One region of the Paenibacillus sp. GL_099_B genome, then DNA from elsewhere that is predicted to be linked to it. Evidence: riboswitches for the same ligand, from Rfam matches in the RefSeq annotation. Region 1 holds a riboswitch; each other region holds the start of a gene.
The links. A riboswitch is a leader RNA that binds a small molecule or an ion and turns the genes downstream of it on or off. The one in region 1 is predicted to bind thiamine pyrophosphate.
Positions count from the first base shown of each region.

Region 2: it holds a riboswitch for thiamine pyrophosphate, as region 1 does, so the genes downstream of both, tenA (thiaminase II) here and AC3ITG_RS02220 (ABC transporter substrate-binding protein) in region 1, are expected to answer to the same signal.
Region 3: it holds a riboswitch for thiamine pyrophosphate, as region 1 does, so the genes downstream of both, thiC (phosphomethylpyrimidine synthase ThiC) here and AC3ITG_RS02220 (ABC transporter substrate-binding protein) in region 1, are expected to answer to the same signal.
Region 4: it holds a riboswitch for thiamine pyrophosphate, as region 1 does, so the genes downstream of both, AC3ITG_RS04525 (ABC transporter ATP-binding protein) here and AC3ITG_RS02220 (ABC transporter substrate-binding protein) in region 1, are expected to answer to the same signal.

Region 1 covers NZ_CM174430.1:454,798-457,914, reverse strand. The annotation lists gene AC3ITG_RS02230 (VOC family protein) at 1-39, shown strand, start outside; gene AC3ITG_RS02225 (NAD-dependent epimerase/dehydratase family protein) at 56-811, shown strand; TPP riboswitch at 957-1,069, shown strand; gene AC3ITG_RS02220 (ABC transporter substrate-binding protein) at 1,291-2,331, shown strand; gene AC3ITG_RS02215 (thiamine-binding protein) at 2,551-2,841, shown strand; gene AC3ITG_RS02210 (ABC transporter permease) at 2,841-3,117, shown strand, end outside.
Region 2 covers NZ_CM174430.1:3,148,332-3,151,448, reverse strand. The annotation lists gene AC3ITG_RS14540 (TetR/AcrR family transcriptional regulator) at 1-344, opposite strand, end outside; gene AC3ITG_RS14535 (GNAT family N-acetyltransferase) at 394-927, opposite strand; gene tenA (thiaminase II) at 971-1,642, opposite strand; TPP riboswitch at 1,760-1,858, opposite strand; gene AC3ITG_RS14525 (hypothetical protein) at 1,905-2,195, opposite strand; gene AC3ITG_RS14520 (NAD(P)/FAD-dependent oxidoreductase) at 2,204-3,117, opposite strand, start outside.
Region 3 covers NZ_CM174430.1:718,077-721,193, reverse strand. The annotation lists gene thiC (phosphomethylpyrimidine synthase ThiC) at 1-1,203, opposite strand, end outside; TPP riboswitch at 1,567-1,680, opposite strand; gene AC3ITG_RS03430 (IclR family transcriptional regulator) at 1,800-2,543, opposite strand; gene AC3ITG_RS03425 (alpha/beta hydrolase) at 2,902-3,117, shown strand, end outside.
Region 4 covers NZ_CM174430.1:967,618-970,734, forward strand. The annotation lists gene AC3ITG_RS04520 (ABC transporter permease) at 1-400, opposite strand, end outside; gene AC3ITG_RS04525 (ABC transporter ATP-binding protein) at 387-1,154, opposite strand; TPP riboswitch at 1,331-1,433, opposite strand; gene hisC (histidinol-phosphate transaminase) at 1,539-2,660, opposite strand; gene AC3ITG_RS04535 (ATP-binding cassette domain-containing protein) at 2,685-3,117, opposite strand, start outside.

The sequences.
Region 1 (3,117 bases):
GGACCTGAAAAGGAATGGATTGAGTTCTTCCAGCGCTAAGAATTGGAGCTGATTTATGAACATTTTAATTACCGGCGCAGCCGGAAAAATTGGACGTGACTTGTCCCAACACTTGTCAGAAGCATTTCACCTGCGACTTACGGATTTGAATATCGACAGACTGCATACGTATCAAGGGACAAGCCATGAGATTATGACACTGGATGTGACAGATCCTGAAGCCTGTCAGCACGCTTGCGAAGGCATGGATGTGGTTGTACATCTGGCGGGAGATCCTTCCCCGCATGCCGGATTCTATGAATCGTTGTTGGACATCAATATTAAGGGTACATTTAATGTATTCCGTGCAGCAAAGGACCAAGGTGTACGAAGAGTCATTCTGGCAAGCAGTGCACAGACGATCGAGGGGTATCCCATTGATGCTCAAGTCTATCCGGACATGCCGACACGCCCACGGAATTTGTACGGAGTTAGCAAATGTTTTGGTGAATCGCTCGCTTCCTATTTTGCGTATACCGAAGGTTTACAAAGTGTAGCAGTACGTATAGGTGCATATGATGATTTTCAACCAGATGGACCCGCACTGGAGGCAAGGGATATGAGCGCGTATATTAGTCCGGCTGACTTGTGTGATTTGATGTTCAAAGCAATTACAGCTACAGATCTGGAGCCCTTCACCATACTGCATGGGATCTCGAATAATCGGTTTAAACGATTGAATCTCGAAGCGACTCAGAAACAGGTAGGATATGACCCGAAATCCGATGCTTTTGCACTCAGTCAGATTTCCTTATATGATTCGCCACGATAATTATTGAAAATCACACATCTAGAGAGGTCGTTATACACATGTATAATGGCCTCTTTGATTCATTCATACGTCCCCCTATCCAGTTCCTGACTGGACATGCATGGGCCTCTGGCCTATAATTACACCTAGTAATGCCCGTAACTTCATAGTTTCCCAGGGGAGTCGGAATAGGCCGGCTGAGAGTGTATCCCACCAAGATACTGACCCTTAGACCTGATCTGGATCATGCCAGCGTAGGAATCGGAGTATATCGAATTGGCCCAGCCTCTTTGCTGAGTGCCACATCTCTAACGCCTGCACGCGTCCCGGATTAACGGGGCGCTTTTTTAATGTTCTTTTATATAGCCAGAGAGCTAAAAAAAGTGACGTCATCCGGATCATAGCTAGTATAAATCTGCTGATTTATGCAAGAAGCTTGGATATGAAGCCAAGGAGTACCCCGCGCCACTGGCCGGACAACATGAAGGAGAGAAATGAAGATGAGATGGCGTAAAATGATGGGCCTAATGCTCTTGTGCGTACTACTAGTGGCTGTGGCCGCATGTGGCGGCAAAGAAGCTGCACCTTCAGGAGAAAATGGCAGCAGCAACACCGAAAACAGCAATGAAGGTGACAACGCAGCCCTCAAAGACATTAAAGTGGTGCTGGACTGGACACCAAATACGAATCATACCGGCCTGTATGCGGCCGTAGATCAAGGTTTTTACAAAGCCGAAGGCTTAAATGTCGAGATTGTACAGCCAGGTGCCGGAGGCGCGGATACGATGGTAGCTTCGAACGAAGTGCCTTTTGGCGTAAGTTATCAGGAGAGTGTAACCCAGGCCCGCACACAGGGCGTACCGCTCGTGTCCATCGCTGCAGTCATTCAGCATAACACGTCCGGATTTGCCGCTCCGGCGGATCGGAACATCAAATCTCCCAAAGATTTTGAAGGCAAAACCTATGGTGGCTGGGGCTCCCCGGTAGAAGAAGCTGTGATGCAGTCCATTATGGAAGGCGAAGGCGCCGATGTATCCAAAGTAAAAAATATTAGCATGGGCGATGCAGACTTCTTCACCGCTGTGAAACGCGATATCGACTTTGCCTGGATTTTCTACGCATGGACGGGCATTGAAGCCGAACTGCGCGGCGAACCGATCGACATGCTATATGTGAAGGATTATTCCGAAGCATTGGACTACTACACACCTGTACTTGTTACCAATGAAAAGACGATTCAGAACGATCCCGAGCTGGTTAAAGCGTTCTTGAAAGCGACTTCCGAAGGATATCAATACGCGATTGAACATCCCGAAGACGCTGCCAACATTCTGATCAAGGCCGTACCGGATCTGGATAAGGATCTTGTACTCGCAAGCCAAAAGTGGCTGAGTCCAAAATATCAGGATGACGCACCGCGCTGGGGTGAGCAAAAGCAGGAAGTATGGCAGAACTACACGGATTGGATGTTTAGCAAAAAGCTGCTCGATGAGCAGGTAGATGTATCCAAAGCATATACAAACGAATTTCTACCCCAATAAAAATTGTTTGAGTTTAACTTTTTTTTACACCAGAACGAAGAGTGCAGAACCCATCTGAAGAAGCGAAGCGCTCACCTTTATCCCCGGATTTCCTCCGTTAAAATTCGTTAAAGAAATCCGGGGATAACAGTGATCGGAAGAGGGTACTGCAATCGAAGTGGTAAAGTGTAAAGCTGGTTTAAATCATGCAATTTAACTCGAAAGGAAAAGTGATCTTTCATGGCAAGCACACTACTTAGCATTCAAGTCATTCCCAAAACGCCAAATGGCGAAAATTCCTATCCTTATGTTGATCGTGCGATTGAAGTTATTCAGCAGTCCGGCTTGAAATATCAGGTTAATCCTCTGGATACCACGATGGAGGGAGAACTGGAGGAACTGCTGGAGGTTGTCCGCAAAATGCACGAAGTTCTCGTGGAAGCCGGCAGTCCGAGCATCATCTCACAGATCAAGATCGCCCATAGCCCAAGCGGCTTCAGCATGGACACCCTAACGGAGAAATATCGCTAATGCATGCCTATTGGAAAAGCGTATGGCCGCCCTTTGTGGCGGTTATTCTCTTTATAGCGATATGGCAGGGAGCCGTCTCCCTGTTCCATATTGAGAAATGGATGCTGCCTGCGCCTTCGGACATCGCCCATGAAGCAGCGTCCCAGGCCGAGCGACTTGGCATGCATGCATGGGCAACAATCCAGCTGACATTGATAGGGTTTGCAGCAGGTACGCTCGTGGGATTACTGATTGCGATGGTGCTGCATTTGATTCCATTTTTGAAATCTGCACTCT
Region 2 (3,117 bases), 2.7 Mb from region 1:
AAATTTTTCAGATCGCATTCTCCAGAGTAGAAGCCTGTCCAGAATAGCTCCACAACAAGCTTTTTTTCTGGCAAAATCATCGGCACCATAATCTGATCCACCAGTAAATCAAAATCGGAAGCATAGCTTTGGCTCTCCAAATCTTTGCGAATCATCATATCTTCCTGTACACGTTGCTCCAGAATAGCAAGAATACAATCATCCTTGGAACCAAAGAATTTATAAAATGTTCCTTTGGACACACCTGACTTGTCTAAGATCATTTGTATGGAGGTGTTCGTTACTCCATGTTTCTCAAAGAGCACAAGCGCTGAGTCCAATAACATTTGTTTCCGTTTATTCATAAGTTCCCCCTGGATGATTTAGGTGGTTCACGTTACGCTATCTAATAATCTACTGCAAATCCACTGCAAACATCACATGTTCCTTCCCTATTCCCCTGATTTTAATATTTTGGTGGCCCGTCTCCTGGAAGCCAGCTTTACGTAACACTCGAATCGATCCGGCATTGTCGGGCAGTGCGCCTGCCTCCACTCGTTTTATTCCCGCTTCATTCATGGCAAAATCCAGTGCTAGCCGAAGGGCTTCACTCATGTATCCCTTGCCATTCTGCACTTGATCAAGCACATAACCAACAATCCATTTGGCTGTGGAATCCAGTTCAAGTTCGAACAGAGAAATCTCCCCAATGAGCTGATGCGTATTGTTCATGAAGATCCCGAAAGAGTAACGTTTCTCTTCTTCCCTGGCCTTGTTCCAACCTTCAAGAAGAGCGACCTGACCCTCCAATGTATAGAATGTCTCCAATCGTTCACTTGCCGATATTTCTTCGAAAACAGCCCGGTTACGGAACTGCAAATCCAGCAGTGATGCCGCGTCCTCCACGTTCAAAAATCGTAAATAGATGCGTTCCCCATGATTGCCCATCTGTATGTTCATCCTTGTCTCTGGTTGTAGTAGATTTCATTCATCAGAAATACGAGAGTTGCCTTTTATAAGCCATATCCCAGAACAGATATTCAAATTCAACACTTCTTCTGAATATGTCTTCAATGGCCTCTAGTTCCTGCTCTGTTTTATGTTCACATAATGCATCCAGTGTATCATAGAACCATTCGAATGAGTCGCGGAATTCATCACTTGCATAATTTTCGATCCAAGTCTGATAGAAATTGCCCTCTAATGAATCTCGATATTGTTCTTTTAATCTTGTGGCATAGTCGTAATACGTCCACGCACAAGGGAAAATGACGGCGATGATTTCGGCAACCCCACCTGTTTGTGCAACACTCATCATATTCGACGTATAGGCCTTGTTGTAAAGAGATGGTTTGACAGCATGATTTTCATCCAGCGTAATCCCAAATTCATTCATGTAATTTCGATGCAAATCCATTTCTTCGTATAGAATAGCGTGTTGAATCACCGTAAAGTTCGTCATCAGTTTTTCATCTGTCGCCTTCACCGCACCCATGGCAAAAATCTTCGCATATTCAATCAGATATGTATAGTCCTGAAGAAGATAAAACTTAAACGCTTCCTGATCCAGTGTGCCTTTCCCCATTTCGTGTAAAAAGGGATGGTTGTATCCATCTTCCCATACGGTTATGGACTTATCTTTTAACGTTCTTGAAAATGACATGATCATTTCTCCTTTTATTAAAATCATAATGTCCCAGCTTCAAATCAAGCTATCGCGTCCTGTCCAAAAGCAAACCAAAAAGCCCTTGTCCTATTTTCGGCAAGGGCAAAATAACATGAGTACATGTCATTTGCTCCCTACGTCAGTATTAACTAACAGGTTCAAAGGGTCAGGTTTTAACCTTCTCAACTGCGAACAGTCCCCCTGCAAATAGCTCAGGCTTATTACAACATGTGTTTTTCCAAATGTCAAACCATTCCTATTAATCTTCAAGTTCCCCTAAATCTTCTTGCAAGTTCTTAAGTCGGGTGCGGATGGTCTTAATCATACTTTGCACCTTGTTTAACTCATCCACCAATTTATGCTCATTCGAGATGTTCGTTGCAGAAGTTGAACGATACGCTGGAGATGTCCTTAACTGATCTAAATCCGATTCGTATGTCCGCCGCTCTTCCTCGGCTTTTGCCAATTCCTCCTCGGCGATGCCAATTTGGTGCTCCAGATAAATAATGTCTGATGAGTTGCCGTGAGTTAAGCGCTGTGAATACGTCATGGTTCACCTCATTTCTGATCATCCATTGCTTTTCCAAGATCATATGGCTGAATATCGATATCCAAATCTATACCAAGAGCCAACTTGGCCAGTTGACTTCCAATAAAAGGCCCCATCGTTAGACCGGACGCTCCAAGCCCGTTGGCTGTGATCAAGCCATTCCAACCAGGAACAGCACCCATAACCGGAAGAAAACCCGGTGTAAAAGGACGGAAGCCTACTCTTACTTCCAGAAACGTGCTATCAGCTAAACCGGGAGCTAGTTCCAATCCTTTATTCAAAATTTCCTGCATTCCGCCTGCGGTTACTCTTGTATCATATCCTTCAATATCATTTTCGTGAGTCGCCCCGATCACAATCTTCTGTTGATCAAAGGCTAACAGATATTGATCCGAAGGAGGTATGACCACAGGCCAGTTACCAGTGTCTTCTCGATCATGAACCTGCAAATGCATAATTTGCGCCTTCTGATAGTGAACCTTAAAATCAATGCCCAAGGGCTTCAACAGTTCATTAGCCCAAGCGCCGGCACACACAATAACCTCGTCAGCCGATATGACTTTACCGTCAACAACCACTCCAGTTACTCGGTCCGATTCATATTGAAGTGTCGCTTCCCCATCCATCAGGACCGCTCCATTTCGTTGTGCGGATCGGATTAAGGCATCACGCAGTGCACGTCCATCGATACGCGCAGCACCACTGATGTAGACTGACTGAACATTTTCCTCCAGAAGAGGAAAACGCTCATGGGTTTCTTTTGCATCCAGACGAGTAATATCAGCAATCTCCGGTGCATCTTCTTTACGAAGGTGTGCCCGCTCCTGCATCTTGTTGATTTTCTCCACATCCGTATGAATACTAAGAGCACCCACTTGAGCGTAACCTGTCTCTGTTTCCCCTTCGCTCTTGAGTTCTTCAA
Region 3 (3,117 bases), 260 kb from region 1:
ACCTTCAATCATCACCTGCACATCATGCTTCCAGGCGATTTGTGTTAGTTCACCAAGTGTAGCCAGTTCCGCCATCTGGGCTTCATCATTGGCATCGTAGATGCTTCCTGGGCGCAGTCCATCTCCGAGAGAAAATGCCACGTCATACCTTTTCATAATCTCGCAGATTTCTTCAAAATGGGTATACAAAAAATTCTCATGATGATGCGCAAGGCACCATGCTGCCATGATGGACCCGCCCCGTGACACAATGCCCGTCATACGTTTGGCTGTCAGCGGAATATAACGCAGCAGCACGCCTGCATGGATCGTAAAGTAGTCCACACCCTGCTCTGCCTGCTCTATGAGCGTGTCACGATACAACTCCCAGGTCAGTGCTTCGGCTTCCCCATTGACCTTCTCCAGCGCCTGATAGAGCGGTACTGTTCCAATCGGTACAGGTGAATTGCGGATGATCCATTCGCGGGTCGTATGAATGTCCTTGCCTGTAGAAAGATCCATCACCGTATCCGATCCCCAGCGTACCGCCCAAGTCATCTTCTCCACCTCTTCCTCGATGGAGGAAGATACCGCCGAGTTTCCGATGTTAGCATTGATCTTCACATGAAAATGACGTCCGATCAGCATCGGCTCACTCTCCGGGTGATTGATGTTTGACGGCAGGATGGCCCTGCCACTCGCCAGCTCCTGCCGCACAAACTCCGGTTCCACACCCTCACGAATGGCGGCGAACTCCATCTCCGGCGTGATCATCCCCTGCCGTGCATAATGCATCTGGGTCACGCTGCGCCCTGCCTGTCCTCGTAATGGTTTACCGCGCAAGCCCGGATACTCCTCGGCTCCAGCTCGCTTTCCTCCAGGTTTTAATCCGTTATCCTCTGGTTTTACCGTTCGACCCTGGTAGGCTTCAACATCTTCACGCTCCGTAATCCAGCGGGTACGCAGCGCTGGCAGACCTGCCCGGATATCGGCATGAAATCCGGGATCAGTCATGGGCCCGCTCGTATCGTAGACACGCAGCGGTTCGTTATGCTCCACTCCTTGAGGAGTATTGGTGTCATGAAGGGCAATTTCACGCTCCGGTACAGCAATATCCGGTCGTGAGCCATGAATGTATACTTTGCGGCTGCCCGGGAAGGGCTGAACCCGTCCTGTCGTACCTTTTTCCTCTGCCAACTGCTGATCCTGCTTGTCCTGTCCCATCGTTCGGTTTCCTGTGCTCATCGCTCTTGTCTCCTCCTCATTGGTGATTGCCTGGATTGAAATGCTTGCGCACGAGTCCAAATCATACACAACATAGAAAAAGAAAGAGCGACCCTACGACAGAAAACAGGGACATACACTTCAAGTAATACAGACATTCGAGGCAAAAGATATCCACCCCAATGCTCGCCAATAGCTCCCAGCTCTTTATCCAAAAGCAGCTCCGACACCGGCTTTCGCCTGTTTACTGTATAAAAAAAGCCGGTTCCCAAGGGAACCGGCTTATGTCCATCACCAATAACGAACCTTATTCAGGCTCCATAACGGAGTCCATCCATAAGTCACATCATATGGTGTTCGTGGTCGTATCGCCGATTACTTCCCTACGCTGGTATGATCCAGATCAGGTGCAAAGGGTCCAGAATCTCATGCGATTCCGTCTCAGTCCGGACAATTCGGACTCCCCCAGTAACGTTAACAAGTTGCAGCATCTAGGCCGCAGATTCATATTCAATTAAGCTGACCCCATTGGGCCGTCCATTACAGAGTAGCGCAACCGAATCATAAAAACAACCTTTAAATTCCAGAAAATAAGATCAGGATAACATAAGTCCCATCTGCGTAGCAGCTTCCTTCAGCACAGGTGCGTATTCATGCAACGTCTCCTGCGATAGGCGACTAACAGGCCCGGATACCGACAGGGCAGCTGCGATGTTGCCTTTCCGATCCATGATGGGAACAGATACTGCGGCGGCTCCTGGTTCACGTTCCTCATAACTTGTTGCGTAGCCATATTCCAGAATGTCTTTCATCTGTGCCAAATATACTTTGGGATCGATAAATACCGGCCATTCCGGTCCATTCATCAGATCTTCGCGGTCCTCTTCGGTGGCAAAAGCCATCAGCACTTTGCTAGACGCTCCCACGGATAGCGGAAGTCTGACGCCCACCGGAGCTACACGACGAATCGCCTGATCACTCTGCACAGCTTGAATTCGAATCCGCTCACTGCCGTCACGCAGATATAAACTCACGGTTTCGCCCAGTCGATCTCTCAGCCGCTCCATCGCAGGAAGGAGCAAAATGGCCGGATCATCGCTGCGAGACATATGGGCAGACAGTTCCCAGATGCGTATGCCAAGCCGGTACTTCTCGGTGGCTGCATCCCGGATCACGAACCCCTTGTCCTCCAAAGTAGCCATCAGACGATGGACTGTACTTTTGTGCAGACCGATCTGGCTGGCAATTTCCGTGAGTCCCAGATCACTGCGGGTTGTAAAACACAATAATATATCCAGCGCCCGTTCTACAGCCCGGACGGTTAACTTTCGGTCTTCCATGGCAAGTTGCCCTCCTCATGTTTCATCACATGAAACTTGGTTACATAAATTATATGAGAAACGGTCTCATCTGTAAACCAAAAAGCGCCATTTGGAATAGGGATATTTGTAAATATTTTCTTTTTATAAATTAGAATCCCCTGCATTTTGCACCCTAAGGAAATGTTACCCATATATCTTCAAAACTATATAACAATTGCGTAACAAATGGCCTCAATCAATTGACTTTGACTATATTGGAACATACGATAAAGATATATTAAATTAAGATTTCGCTTCATAAGTAGTCAGAAAAATCATTTATCCGCTCTGTTCGTCTCGTTGTTATCTTCATTTGATTTTTAAAGGAGGGGCAATCATGTATCCGACATCCCAGAGCGAAGCCCCGCTGCAAACGAAAGTGTCAGATCTGCCTTCTTCGTTATCACCGAGGCTGATCCGGTTCAAACATATTGTCGTGGCGTTGTTGCTCTCCGTTATATTTTTTCTGCTCTTTTGTTTCATTGCACTACACGGTTATATTGCTTGGGTATTATCCAATCCAACTGTAGCGCCTGTATTCTCCAATCCCATG
Region 4 (3,117 bases), 510 kb from region 1:
ACAAGGTGTAGCCAAACCAAAGGATGAAGACGGGGGACAGGGCAATCAGTGGGATCGTCTGACTGATCACGATGAAGGGATATAACGCTTTTTCAATCGACCGATTCATATGCATACCAGTTGCAAATACAATTCCGGCACCAATGGACAAGCCAAAACCAACGATAACCTCCATCAAGGTAGCGGGCAGATGTGTAGCCAACAGGAGGCGGCGATATTCATACAGCGAACTGGCAATCGCCGTCGGGGCTGGAATGATGAAGGAAGGCACCCATCCCATACGCACAATCCACTCCCAGATGACAAGCAGCAAGATCATGAGCAAAAGAAACAGACCATAACGGGCAAGCCAACCTCTTACGCTATCCTTCATGCTGTCTCTCAAGTTACCGTCTCGCATGCAATTGTTCCTCCAGTAGTCGTCTCATCTGGACGAGAGCCGGTTCGTAGATCATGTCCGAATGTCTTGGACGTGGCAAAGGTACCGTCAGATCCTGCAGCTGTTGACCTTGGCCCCCCGGAGTTAACAGGATAATCCGATCACTGAGCAGCAGGGCTTCTTCAATGTCATGTGTGATGAACAACACGGTTTTGCCAAGGCCTTCCCATAGCTCCAGCAGCCAGCGATGCATCTCCCGTTTGGTCAGGGCATCGAGTGCGCCGAATGGTTCATCCAGCAGCATGAGTTGGCCACCTGTCAGCAAAGTACGAAGCAGCGCGACACGCTGGCGCATGCCACCTGACAGCTCGTCCGGGTAAGCATGCGCGTGGCCGGATAAGCCAAATCTGTCGAGGCCAGCCAGGATATCTGCTCGAATCCTTACCTTATCCTGCCGACCTGCAGCAAGTTCAGAGGGGAGCATGCAATTTTCCATGACGGTTCTCCAGGGTAACAGGAGGTCCTTTTGTGGCATGTAGGCCACCTGCCCCAGTCGCTTTCCTTCTTGAACCCAAGGAATTTCAATGGTTCCGTGTGTTGGCTCAAGCAAGCCTGCCAGCAGCTTGAAAAGGGTACTTTTACCGGAGCCGCTGGAACCGATGAGCGAGACAAATTCGCCTTTGGCTACACGCATCGACACATTGGAGAGCACGGGGGAATCCCTTTTTCCCGGGAAAGCGTAGCTCATGTTGTGAATGGTTATATCGTTATCCATCTCGTTCCGTCCCCCCTTGTTATTCATAATTCAACTTCAAACCGCGGGATCTTTAATTACACCTTCTGATCTGCTCGCAGAACGCGAAAAAGACCCACCCATTTCCGGAGAAATGAGTGGGTCTGTAAGTTCAATTCACATTAAATTTCATCATCAACATGAAAAAATCCGCTTACTGAGAGGCCGCTCCACTTCCCTCCGCTGGTATGATCCAGATCAGGTTCAAAGGGTCCGAATCGTTCGATTCGTCTCAGCCGCAAGGCTCCCCTAGTGCAATGTTTAAGATATGCAGTTGTGTGTTCAGCATATATCACATGCAAGTGGAATGTAAAGAGGGCGGCTTAAAAGAAGTGTGCGTAATGTGACTTGAGAAAGTAACCTATTCTAATCGTTTGAATGTAACAGTGAATCAAGCTCACCGATCAGACGGACAATCTGCGCAGGTGTACCAATCGTAATCCGAAGCCAGGTAGGCATACCGAATTCGGCACCGCCGCGGACAGAGATGCCTCTGTTCAACAATTCTTTGGTAATCGGGCCACTATCCTGTAACAGATCAACCATGATGAAATTCGTTTCGGAAGGGATGTAGGGTAATTTCCACTGATCAAAGGACTGAATTAAAGTTTCCCGTCCCTGACGATTGTAGTGCAGGCAATGAGAGACAAATTCATGATCATCCAGGCTGGCCGAAGCAGCGGTTTGGGAAGTGGCTGTCAGACTGATGGGCAGCTTGACCCGGTTAATGCCTTCAATGATGCTTTCATTCCCGATGCCATATCCAATTCGCAGGCCGGCAAGTCCATATATTTTGGAGAAGGTCCGCAAAATAATCAGATTATTGTACTGCTCCAGCAGCTTAACCGTATCAGGGTAATCTTCACTTTCCGCAAATTCATAATACGCTTCGTCCAGGACAACCACAACATGGGAGGGAACATGTTCGAGTAAACCAAGTAAGGCATCTGCCGTGAAAATGGTTCCGGTCGGATTATTCGGATTGCACAGCCAGATGATTCGGGTAGAAGCATTGATCCGTTGCCGGAATTGCTCCAGGTCCAGTGAATGGTTGACCAAAGGCACTTCATGAATGACCCCGCCTGCCAGCAGCGTAGCGCCCTTATACCAGTTAAAGGAGGGCACCGGAATGAGTGATTCCTCGCCGGGATTAAGATAGGCTTGGGCGGTAAGGGTTAGGAGTTCGAATGATCCACTGCCAAATACCAGTTGGGAGGTACGCACACCCAGTCGCTCCGCAAGTTTGTCACGCAGCAATTGGCTGGAGCCGTCGGGGTATTGAGCCAAAAGATCGGAACCCAGCGATCTGACTGCATCCGCAGCCAGGGGAGAAGAACCAAACGGATTCTCGTTCGCTGCAAGTCGATCCACACTTTCCAGTCCCAGCTCCCGCCGGATTTGTTCCATGGATTTGGCAGGCGTATAAGCCGGAATTTGATTTAACAGGTCTTTAACAGGAGGAGAGGGTACGGGTGAAAGGGATTGCATAATCATGCCTTCTTTCCAGTGGAATTAGATCGAGAATGATATCTGTTTCTGGGCAATCTGCTGTGCTGTCTCTTGTTGAGGAGTCAGCAACCGATTCAGAATCAGGTTTTCAAAATGAGCAAACCCGCTATCCCGAACGCGTGGCCGCTCCAGCGTAATTCGGGTATCCATCGTTATATGACCATCTTCGATTAACAGCACCCTGTCTGCCAGCGCAACCGCCTCACTGACATCATGAGTGACCAGAATGACGGTCAGGCCTTCTTCTACCCACAAGCGTTCGATTAATTGCTGCATCTCAATTTGGGTTAATGCATCCAGTGCACCCAGCGGTTCATCCAGCAGCAGTAAGCGTGGATGACTTGCGAGTGCCCGTGCCAAGGCGACACGTTGTTTTTGTCCGCCAGATAATACCCCCGGCCAGTCACCTTCACGCTCTCCAAGTCCTACATTGCGA